DNA from 2 places in the Bradyrhizobium sp. UFLA05-112 genome. Region 1 is predicted to be linked to the other one. Evidence: riboswitches for the same ligand, from Rfam matches in the RefSeq annotation. Region 1 holds a riboswitch; the other holds the start of a gene.

Region 1 (5,785 bases):
CGGCGGACACTTCCTGCATCTTCTGCACGGCCGTAAGCCGTCGGACTCGCATGTCCGTGCCATGCACACCTCGCTCAACCTCTACGCCGAGCACGAGTTCAACGCCTCGACCTTCACGGCTCGCTCGATCACCGGCACGGGCGCCGACATGTACTCGGCGATCACAGGCGCGATCGGCGCGTTGCGCGGGCCGAAGCACGGCGGCGCCAACGAAGTCGCCTTCGAGGTGCAGAAGCGTTATGGTGACGTCGATGAGGCCGACGCCGACATCCGCCGCCGGATCGCTGCCAAGGAAGTCGTGATCGGGTTTGGCCACCCCGTCTATACGATCGCCGACCCCCGCAACAAGGTGATCAAGGAAGTCGCGCGCCGCCTGTCGCGCGAGGCCGGCTCGATGAAGATGTTCGAGATCGCCGACCGGATCGAAGCCGTGATGGCGGAGACTAAAAAAATGTTCGCCAATCTCGACTGGTTCAGCGCGGTGTCCTATCACATGATGGACGTGCCGACCGCGATGTTCACGCCGCTGTTCGTGATCGCCCGCACGTCGGGATGGGCTGCCCACATCATCGAGCAGCGTATCGACAACAAGATCATCCGTCCGTCAGCCAATTACGTCGGTCCGGAGAATCTGACTTTCGTGCCGCTCGAACAGCGCAGCGGATTGCGCTCGTCGGTCCGCGCCGCCTGAGGAACTGCCAGATGCCCTATCTCGTTGCCGCCGATCTGCCGCAAGAGCCTGCCGGGCTCCGCTTCCGCGCGTTCCTGAAGCAGCCGGGCATTCTGAAGCTTCCTGGCGCGCATAACGGCATGGCGGCGCTCCAGGCCAAAGCGGCCGGCTTCGAGGCGCTGTATCTCTCGGGTGCCGCGATGACAGCATCGATGGGCCTGCCCGATCTCGGGATCATCACCGTTGATGAAGTTGCCTTCTTCATCCGCCAGATCGTCCGCGCGTCGGGCCTGCCCCTTCTCGTCGATGCGGACACCGGCTACGGCGAGGCACTCAACGTCATGCATGCCACGCGCGTGTTCGAGGATGCCGGCGCAGCTGCGCTTCATCTCGAAGACCAGATCTTGCCGAAGAAATGCGGTCATTTGAACGACAAGAAAATTGCCGATGCACATGATATGGCAGCCAAAGTGGCAGCCGCGTCAAAAGCTCGTCGCAATCTCGTGATCATCGCCAGGACCGATGCGGCCTCAAGCGAAGGCCTCGATGGCGCCGTTGCCCGTGCCAAACTCTATATGGAGGCGGGTGCCGACGCGATCTTCCCCGAAGCGCTTAACACTGCCGAGATGTTCCGCGCCTTTGCCGAGCGTATGCCTGGCTTACCCCTGCTCGCCAATATGACCGAATTCGGAAAGACGCCGTTCTTCACAGCCGCGGAGTTCGAGGCGATGGGCTACGCCATGGTGATCTGGCCCGTGTCCTCGTTGCGCGTGGCGAACAAAGCGCAAGCAGAACTTTATGCTGCAATTTCGCGTGATGGAGGCACGCATAAGCTCGTCGACCGTATGCAGACGCGCGCGGAACTCTACGCGACAATCGGATTACACAATTACGAAGCTTTGGATGCCTCGATCATTCAAACAATCGTTCCGTCCGGTATGCCGCAGCGCAAGTGAACGGCGAGAGGTTGACGCCCCCCTCTCTTCCAGATAATCGGAATCGTCGAGGTTCTCCGGGTCCCACTTGATCCGGAGCTAAGAGGGAAGCCGGTGCGCTCCCGGTCCATTCGGACTGACGCAATGCCGGCGCTGCCCCCGCAACTGTAAGCGGTGAGCTCGCATCCAAAAGTGTCACTGAAGCACGTGCTTTGGGAAGGCCAGGATGCAGGCGACGACCCGCGAGCCAGGAGACCTGCCCCCGACAACATAATCGTCCACGGGCGGGGTGTCCCGGTGGTACGCCAAGCAGCTGCCGCATCTGCGGCTGCCCTGCCTGCATCCGCCATGGCCTTTTGCCCCCACCACAATGGGGTTAAAGCTATGACTTCTCTTTCACTTCCAGTCGCAACACTCGGCACGCCCCGCATCGGGCCACGCCGCGAACTCAAGCTCGCGCTCGAAGCCTTCTGGGCCGGCAAGATCAGCGAGCAGGAGCTTCTCGAAATCGCAGCCGGGCTCCGTGCTGCCAACTGGGCTCGCCAGAAATCGCTCGGCGCAACCATCATCCCGTCGAGCGATTTCTCGCTTTACGACCAGGTGCTCGACACCAGCGTCATGGTTGGCGCCATCCCCGATGCCTACGGCTGGAAGGGCGGCCTGGTCTCGCTCAAGACCTATTTCGCGATGGCACGCGGATCACAGGGCGACGCACACGACGCGAGTTGCGGTCACGCCCATCATGGACAGGTGCAACAGCGCAGGAAATGACCAAGTGGTTCGACACCAACTACCACTACATGGTTCCGGAATTTCACAAGGGCCAGACCTTCAAGCTCTCCTCGCGCAAGGTGATCCAGGAGTACGATGAAGCCAAGGCGCTCGGCTATCAGACCCGTCCGGTGCTGGTCGGTCCCGTCACCTTCCTGAAGCTCGGCAAAAGCCATGACGCGGCGGTCGATCCAATCTCGCTGCTCGATGGCCTGCTGCCCGTCTATGTCGACGTTCTCCAGGAGCTCGCCAAGCGCGGCGCTGAATGGGTCCAGATCGACGAGCCTTGCCTGGTGCTCGATCTCAATGAGATCGAGCGGAACGCACTCCAGCGCGCCTATACGCGCTTCGCCAAGGACGTGCCCAACGTCAAGATCATGCTCGCCACCTATTTCGGCGCGATTGGCGACAACCTTGCAACCGCTCTGGCGCTCCCGGTAGCCGGGCTGCACGTCGACCTGATCCGCGCGCCGCAGCAGCTGAGCCAGGTCGAATCCGGCGCCCGCGCCGACCTCGTGATCTCGCTCGGTGTCATCGACGGCCGTAACGTCTGGCGCTCCAACCTGTCGGCGCTGATCGACCGCTACAAGCCGATCATTGCCAGGCTCGGCCCCGGCCGCGTGCAGATCGCGCCGTCCTGTTCGCTGCTGCATACGCCGATCGATCTCGAGCTTGAGACCGGCCTCGATCCCGACGTCAAGAGCTGGCTTGCCTTCTCGGTGCAGAAGATCGCGGAGCTGTCCACGCTAGCGAGGGCCCTCGCAGGCGATGACAGCGTCGCCGATGCCCTCGCCGCTTCGGACAAGGCCGCGAAAGCCCGCCAGATCTCACCCAAGATCCACGACGCGGCGGTCGCCAAACGCATGGCGGCGATCGACGACGCCATGCGCCGTCGTACCAGCGCTTTTGCGAGCCGCGCGGAGATCCAACGCAAGCGCTTTGGCCTTCCGGCCTTCCCGACGACGACGATCGGCTCGTTCCCGCAGACCGCGGACGTGCGCAATGCCCGCGCCGCGCATGCCAAGGGCAAGCTGACCGACGCGCAGTACGAGCACTCAAGGAGCAAACCGCCCGCACGGTGCGCTGGCAGGAGGAGATCGGGCTCGACGTGCTCGTCCATGGCGAGTTCGAACGCAACGACATGGTGCAGTATTTTGGCGAGCAGCTCTCCGGCTTCGTCTTCACCCGGTATGGCTGGGTGCAGTCCTACGGCTCCCGCTACGTCCGCCCGCCGATCCTGTTCGGCGATGTCTCGCGGCCAAAACCAATGACGGTCGACTGGTGGCGCTATTCGCAGTCGCTGACGAAGAAGCCGATGAAGGCGATGCTCACCGGGCCGGTGACGATCCTGAACTGGTCATTCGTGCGCGACGATCTTCCGCGGAGCGAGGCCTGCCGCCAGATCGCGCTCGCGATCCGCGACGAGGTCACCGACCTCGAAAAGGCCGGCGCGACCATGATCCAGATCGACGAAGCCGCGCTTCGCGAGGGCCTGCCGCTGCGTCACTCCGAATGGAAGACCTATCTCGACTGGGCCGTGGAGAGTTTCCGCATCTGCTCGACCGGCGTTGCCGATGCCACGCAGATCCACACCCACATGTGCTACTCGGAGTTCAACGCCATCATCGACGCGATTGCGGCCATGGACGCCGACGTCATCTCGATCGAGACGTCGCGCTCGAAGATGGAGCTTCTCGATGCTTTCACCAGCTTCAAATATCCGAACGACATCGGCCCGGGCGTCTACGATATCCACTCGCCGCGCGTCCCCGAGACCAGCGAGATGCGGGATCTCATCACGCTGGCCCGGAAGCGACTGTCGGACTCGCAACTCTGGATCAATCCCGATTGCGGCCTGAAGACCCGCAAATGGGAAGAAGTTCGACCTGCACTCGTCAACATGGTCGCCGCCGCACGCGAATTGCGCAAGGCGTCTTGATGCCGACGTAGCCTTACCTCCCGTTCCTGCACGGAGACTGCCGATGCGCTTCTGGATCAAATGCACCCGCTTCGACGGCGGCAAGCCCTATCACGTCAATTTCTCGTTAGTCGGCGGGATGTGGCGCGATGGCGACAAGACGATGCTGGAGTTCGTCGGCAGTGGGGAGCAGCGGATCGAGGTTCGGGAGACTCCCGAAGAGATCCTCGCCATCCACCTCGGTACATCGGAGGTGTCCGCTTCGTGAATCCGGTAACGAACCCTGCCGGCATCGGCGCAAGTCCGGTGTCGGCCGACCTTCGGAAGATCGGCTCGCACCCCGATCACTGGTATCCCCTGGCGTGGTCGCATGAGGTGAATCGCGGATCTGCCTTTGCTTCCTCGTTTGCGGGCGAGCCCATCGTCATTGTTCGCGCCGACAATGGCGATCTGTTTGCGCTGGAAGATCGCTGCGCCCACCGGTGGGTTCCGCTGTCGAAGGGCGTTGTCAGGGATTGCCACCTGCACTGCTGCTATCACGGTAGGAGCTACGACTCCTCGGGTCGCTGCGGGTCGCTGCGTCGACGTTCCCTATCTCGGCAAGGGCTTCCCAACGGCGTGCGCGCCTATCCGTGCTGCGAGCTGGATGGCGTCGTGCTGGTATGGCCGGGCCACCTGCCGCCAAGCCGCTGCCCACGACGCTTGGCGCCGCCGCGGATCGCGCCTACAAGACGCGACGGTTCGGACGGGTCGTCAATTGCCATTACACTTTCATGCACGAGAACCTGATGGACATGAACCATCCTGCACCGACGAACCACCGGAAAGGTCGGCCCTCGCTATCTCGGAGCGATCCGGTCAGGGTCTCGCGACACAGCAAGTTTAATCCCGCCCCGCCTCCATGATCGCGCGTGCCAGGCGGGCCGGATCGGAGAAGCACAATTCGTGGCTGCCCGGCACCTGAACCAGTCGGAATAGCCCGAGCTTCTCCGACAACCGCGGATGCCAGGGATAGCCGTGCGGCAGCGCGGTATCCTCGGTGCAGTTGATGTAGGACTTCGCCAGCTGCATCTCGGCCGGGTTGGTCTTCAGCACGATCTTGTCGCTGAACGTCTTGAGGGGATGCGGATTGAGGATGTCGTAGGCACGCTGCGCCAGCTCCAGGTCAGCATCGTTGATGAACGCCTCGCGCCAGATCGGGAATGGCAGCACCACCGAGCCGTCGCCGCGCTCGGCGGCGATCGCCTCGAACAGGCCGAGATAGTGTGGCGGCACCAGGTCGTTGAGCGACTCGCCGTTGTTGGGGACGAAGGCATTCCAGTAGATCAGCCGGCGGATGCGCTCCGGCACGAGGTCGGCGACCCCCGTGATCACCATGCCGCCATAGGAGTGGCCGAGCAGGATCACGTCCTTCAGATTGTTTTCGGCAAGATAATCGGCGATGGACTGGATCGCCTCCTGGAGCCCTGTGGTCTTGGCGTCGCCCGGCCG
Region 2 (5,785 bases), on a different contig from region 1:
GATCGCCGTAATCGTTCACCGCGTAATGCTGCGTAGCCCGATTGTCCCAGATCGCTATATCGCCTTCCCTCCAGCTCCAGCGGACGGTATTTTCGAGAGCCGTAATATGAGACTGAAAGACATCAAACAGCTTTTGGCCGTCGTATTTTGGGATACCAACGAAATTTTGCACCAGAGCGCCGAGCACCAGCGCGCGTTCGCCGGTCTCGGGGTGCACGCGCACCACAGGATGCTCAGTCTGATAGATCGTCCTAGTGAAGACTTCGTCCAAGTGCTTTTTGTCGAGCTCGCTGACACGGTCCAGTATTGCGTAGTCAAAGGAGTTGCTGTGAACGGCCCAAAGCTTGTCTGCAAGCCGCTGCAACGGCGGTGCTAGGTCGAGGTAGGCCGCAACGGTGTTTGACCAGGCTGTGTCGCCACCGAAGGGTGGTATTACAACGCCTCGTAGCACCGCAATTTTGGGGTAGGCATCGACGAAGGTTCCATCGGTGTGCCACAAGTCGGCCCGGCTACCGGCGCGGGCAGAGTCAAGCTCGATGATCGACCTCGTTCCCATTATGGCACCGAGCGTTGGATGAGGTGCCAGACTTCCAAAACGAAGTGTAAAGCGCTCCTGCTCAGCATCGTCGAGATGACCCTGGTCGCGGAAGAAAATAACCTTGTGCTCCAGCAGCAGCTCATTGATCGCGGCGATCGTCTGGTCCGGCAAGTCTCCCGACAGCTTGACGTTTCGGATCTCTGCGCCGATGCGCGCTGCGCGTTTGACGATGTCGGCACGAGGAATGATGCTATCCGACGATACGGCTGCATCCATGGTGACACTCTCCAATTTGCAGCAACAGCGACGAGCTCTTCTTGTGCTCTTGAGGCGACCTCGTAAAATTGACCGGGTCTGTCAGTTCGATCAATTCCTAGTATTGGTAGTTGACCGATCCAAAATGCCTTGCACTTCGCTGGGACGTTGATGCAGATGTTGCAGTTCGGTGCCGACGAACAAGAAAACCGTCCGCGTTGGAATCGACAACGACGCTCCTCAAGGTCTCGTTGGCCGAGATCTATTTTGCTTCCTTCGTACTGTTCGATCGATGGCGATCTTGACGGCGGCGGAGGTCGACGCCATGAAGGTATAAGACGCACTTTACGACGCACTCGCACGTGTTAGGCGCGAGCTCGTCGAGCAGATCCTGCCGCGTGAAGCTTTGCGCGACGATTGCTCCGGACAGATGCGAAGGGCTCGATGCTTTCTTCGTTAAGACAGACCTGCCCGGCCAGAAGCCGCAGCAAAGGTAATCCGCAGAGGTTGACGTTACCCCTCTGGTGCAGATAATCGAAGTTGTCGAGGTTCTCCAGATCTCTCTTGATCTGGTGCTAAGAGGGAAGCCGGTGCGTCCTCGATCCGTTCAGGATTGAATCAATGCCGGCGCTGCCCCCGCAACTGTAAGCGGCGAGCCCGCATCCATACGTGTCACTGAAGCAGGCGCTTCGGGAAGGCCGGATGCAGGCGATGACTCGCGAGCCAGGAGACCTGCCCCGACAACATAATCGACCACGGGCGGGGTGTCCGGTGGTACGCCAAGCAGCAGGGCGTTTTCGCGGCCCTCCTGCCTGCGTCTCCGCCATAGCCTTTGCTCCAACCACAATGGGGTTAAAGCTATGTCTCTTCCCTCACTTCCTGTCGCAACCCTCGGCATGCCACGTATCGGGCCACGCCGCGAACTCAAACTGGCGCTCGAAGGCTACTGGGAGGGCAAGATCAACGACCGGCAGCTTCTTGAAGCTGCGGCCGGCCTTCGTGTCGCTAACTGGGCACGGCAGAATTCGCTTGGCGTCACCGTCATCCCATCGAATGATTTCTCACTCTATGACCAGGTTCTCGACACGAGCGTCATGGTTGGCGCGATTCCTAAAGCGTACGGCTGGGAGGACGGTCCGGTCTCGCTGACAACCTATTTCGCCATGGCACGGGGCTCGCAAGACCAGGAGCACGACGGTCAAGCCCATCATGGCCATGGCGCCGCTGCGCAGGAAATGACCAAGTGGTTCGATACCAATTACCACTACATGGTGCCCGAATTCCATAAAGGTCAGACCTTCAGGCTTTCCTCCCGTAAGCCGATCGAGGAATATGAGGAGGCGAAAGCCCTTGGCTATCAAACACGGCCTGTCCTGATCGGACCAGTCACCTTCCTTAAGCTCGGCAAGAGCGCCGACTTGGCGTTTGATCCGATTTCGCTGCTCGATAGTCTCGTTCCGGTCTATGTCGAGGTCCTCCAAGAACTGGCGAAACGTGGAGCCGAGTGGGTCCAGCTTGACGAGCCCTGCTTGGTGCTCGATCTGGACGAGACCACACGAAGCGCGCTGCAGCGTGTCTATCGGCGTTTCGCCAAGGAGGTGCCCGGCATCAAGATCATGCTTGCCACTTATTTCGGTGCAATTGGCGACAATCTGGCGACAGCTCTGGGGCTGCCAGTCGCCGGATTGCACGTCGATCTGGTCCGCGCTCCTCAACAATTGAGCCAGATTGAACCCGGCGCCCGCGCGGACCTCGTGATTTCACTCGGCATCATCGATGGCCGCAACGTGTGGCGCGCCGACCTGTCGGCACTCGTGGAGCGGTTCAGGCCCGTCATTGCAACGTTCGGCAAGGATCGCGTGCAGCTGGCGCCGTCCTGCTCACTCCTTCATGTCCCAATCGACCTTGAGCTGGAGACCGATCTCGATTCTGACGTAAAGAGCTGGCTTGCCTTCTCGGTTCAGAAGATCGGCGAGCTCGCGACCTTGGCAAAAGCGCTCGCGGTCGACGGAAAGGTCGTTGCCGCCGCGTTTGCCGAATCGGACTTTGCGGCGACGGCCCGCCGAGCTTCGCCAAAGATCCATGACACGACCGTTGCCCAGCGTACGGCGGCGATTGATGCGGTTATGCGCCGCCGCAATAGCGCTTTTGAGAGCCGCGCCGAGGTTCAGCGCAAGCGTTTCGGCCTGCCGCTTTTCCCAACGACCACGATCGGGTCGTTCCCGCAGACGGCAGAAGTCCGCACTGCTCGCGCCGCGCGTGCCAAGGGAAAGTTAACGGACGCGCAATATGAACAATTCCTGAAGGATGAAACGGCTCGCGCCGTCCGATGGCAGGAAGACATCGGACTCGACGTGCTCGTACACGGCGAGTTCGAGCGCAACGATATGGTCCAGTATTTCGCTGAGCAGCTCTCCGGGTTCCTATTTACTAAGCACGGCTGGGTGCAATCTTATGGCTCCCGTTACGTTCGCCCTCCGATCTTATTCGGCGATGTCTCCCGGCCGAAGGCGATGACCGTCGAATGGTGGAGCTACGCGCAATCGCTGACCAGGAAGCCTATGAAGGCCATGCTTACGGGGCCGGTGACGATCCTGAATTGGTCGTTCGTCCGTGACGACATTCCGCGCAGCGAGGCCTGCCGTCAGATCGCGCTCGCGATCCGGGACGAGGTCGCCGACCTCGAAAAGGCGGGCGCGACCATGATCCAAATCGATGAGGCAGCGCTACGCGAAGGTTTGCCGCTCCGTCGATCCGACTGGAAGGCCTATCTCGACTGGGCCGTGGAGAGCTTCCGCATCTGCTCCTCTGGTGTTGCCGACGCAACGCAGATCCATACCCATATGTGCTATTCGGAGTTCAATGCCATCATTGATGGAATCGCCGCGATGGACGCTGATGTCATCTCGATCGAAACCTCCCGTTCTAAGATGGAACTGCTCGATGCATTCACCGCCTTCAAATACCCGAACGACATCGGCCCCGGCGTCTATGACATCCACTCGCCGCGCGTGCCCGAAGCCACTGAGATGAAGGATCTCATCGCGCTGGCCCGCCAACGGCTGTCGGACTCACAGCTCTGGATCAATCCGGATTGCGGTCTGAAGACTCGTCAATGGGAGGAAGTCCGTCCGGCGCTCATCAACATGGTTGCAGCGGCCCGCGAACTACGCAAGGCGGGCTGACGCCAGCGTGACCTTGCGCCTGCAACAGCTCCTGCAGCAGCTTCTCCGGCGGGATTGACGGCGGTCCAATCGACCGAATAGAGCGCGACACACTCGCGCTCAAGCGCCGAACGCGGCTCGTTCACCATCGTCCGGGTTGCTTGCAGCGGATGATCACGTTGCCCTCGCCCAGCTTTTACTGTCTCGACGGGTAAGCCTGACTACTTCCATGGACATCGACGAAGACGGGCCTTTTCTTGCTAGACGGCGCTCAACGGAAATTAGTTGCCACTCCGCGCGCACGAACAATTATAGATCAGATTGTATATTCGCTAAAACGTCGCCGGCCACGATTTCGGGGTCTCCAAGCTCAAGGTCATGCAGGCTCGCTTGAACAAACTCCAACACCTTGTGATTGGCCGCAATGGCGCTTTCGCGATCCTCGAAGATCATAACAGCGACACAGATACCTTCGCCTGCATCCAACACGTAGTAAGATCTGAAACCATGCGCTTCCCTTAGGATCTGACCGATACCGCTTTTGGCGCGGCGAGCAGCATCCGCAACCGAACGAACTTTGAGGTACTTGAGAATGACCATGTACATCGAAGCGCCTCGACTTTCAGTTCCACCTCACCTATCAAAGCCCATCGAGCCGCGCTTGGACGAGCTCCCACTCCCGCTGTGGCCACAACGCCCGCCCCAAAGGGCCTGCGCTAGGGATTGTTAGTGGGCGACTGAGAGTGAGCCGACCCGCCTCGTTGCCGTACATGATGGCCCAGAGCTGCGGACAGCTCAACCAAAGCCGGCCGGTTACGTGTCAGCCGCTCGCAACTGAAGAACCCCATCATTCTGCCTCACAGAACTAAAATTCCAGACGTTGATCACAACTCAACCTGTTAGCGCTATCACAATCTACTACCCGTTTAAATTGCCTACGTAAAGTTTTATGATTGAGCCGCTCCGCTACTGGAGCGATATGGAGTCGGAAATGTCTCAAGCAAAGTGGAAATTGACGAACTGGATGGCCGCGGCCTGCCTAGGCCTGTTCCTGGCGGCGCCTGCATCGGCGCAGCCGATCTGGACCTGGACCAACCAATACGGCTCGACTCTGGCGGTTGACAATTATAATGCCAACACAGGTGCGATTTCCGGCACTTACACCAACAATGCGAGCAATAGCTGCGATGAAGGTGCCCCTCAGGCGATGACGGGCTGGCTTGCGCGGTCTAATAGTGGCACGGCGATCAGCTTTTCGGTGAATTTTGCGGGCTGCGGGTCGACAACCGTATGGACGGGCCAGCTGAACACTGCATCGGGATTTCAGGGGCTCTGGCTACTTTCACTCGCCGAACCGGTGATCTGGAATGGCATCAGCGCAGGCGCGGACACTTTCACCTTCGCAAGCGGCGACAAATCGAAATTGCTGTCCGCCGTCGGAGAGACGGCCAAGAGCGGTTCAGGCGAGAAGCTCTCGAATACAAAGAATCGCAAATGACCTGATCTGCCACGTGGCGAAGGAAGGAATGCCAAAACCCTGATCTTTCCCGCCCTCCTCTGCGCCGACGTTCGCTCTGGCTCAACCACGCATTTGGTATGGATCTCGAGATCGAAGTCTTGCCGAGCCTGAATGCCTGAACTGTTCAGGCTCGGCTTTATTCATTGGAGATACGCGCCGACTGAGCGTATCGTAGATCCAATGTGCGAACTAGTCTGCGAGAAATGGATCATTGGTTGCAGCTCAAACCGCCACCAATTAGCAAGACGCAGGAGCTGGCCGCATCTGAATTTCCGTCCCAATCTAAAGTTTCCAGATTGCAATACGTTC

Evidence for each region. Region 1 has a riboswitch for cobalamin ahead of metE (5-methyltetrahydropteroyltriglutamate--homocysteine S-methyltransferase). Riboswitches for the same ligand answer to the same signal wherever they lie in the genome.
Region 2: linked by a shared signal. The riboswitch ahead of metE (5-methyltetrahydropteroyltriglutamate--homocysteine S-methyltransferase) and the one ahead of metE (5-methyltetrahydropteroyltriglutamate--homocysteine S-methyltransferase) in region 1 are both predicted to bind cobalamin.

Annotation. Positions count from the first base shown of each region.
Region 1 is NZ_JBANBK010000011.1:43,568-49,352, reverse strand. It holds gene prpC (bifunctional 2-methylcitrate synthase/citrate synthase) at 1-691, shown strand, start outside; gene prpB (methylisocitrate lyase) at 703-1,626, shown strand; cobalamin riboswitch at 1,659-1,884, shown strand; partial or broken gene metE (5-methyltetrahydropteroyltriglutamate--homocysteine S-methyltransferase) at 1,990-4,315, shown strand; gene SO180_RS08855 (hypothetical protein) at 4,359-4,562, shown strand; gene SO180_RS08850 (Rieske 2Fe-2S domain-containing protein) at 4,559-5,083, shown strand; gene SO180_RS08845 (alpha/beta hydrolase) at 5,177-5,785, opposite strand, start outside.
Region 2 is NZ_JBANBK010000024.1:76,203-81,987, forward strand. It holds gene SO180_RS16420 (TauD/TfdA dioxygenase family protein) at 1-814, opposite strand, end outside; cobalamin riboswitch at 1,323-1,547, shown strand; gene metE (5-methyltetrahydropteroyltriglutamate--homocysteine S-methyltransferase) at 1,654-3,978, shown strand; partial or broken gene SO180_RS16430 (IS5/IS1182 family transposase) at 4,001-4,145, opposite strand; gene SO180_RS16435 (hypothetical protein) at 4,267-4,563, opposite strand; gene SO180_RS16440 (avidin/streptavidin family protein) at 4,907-5,455, shown strand.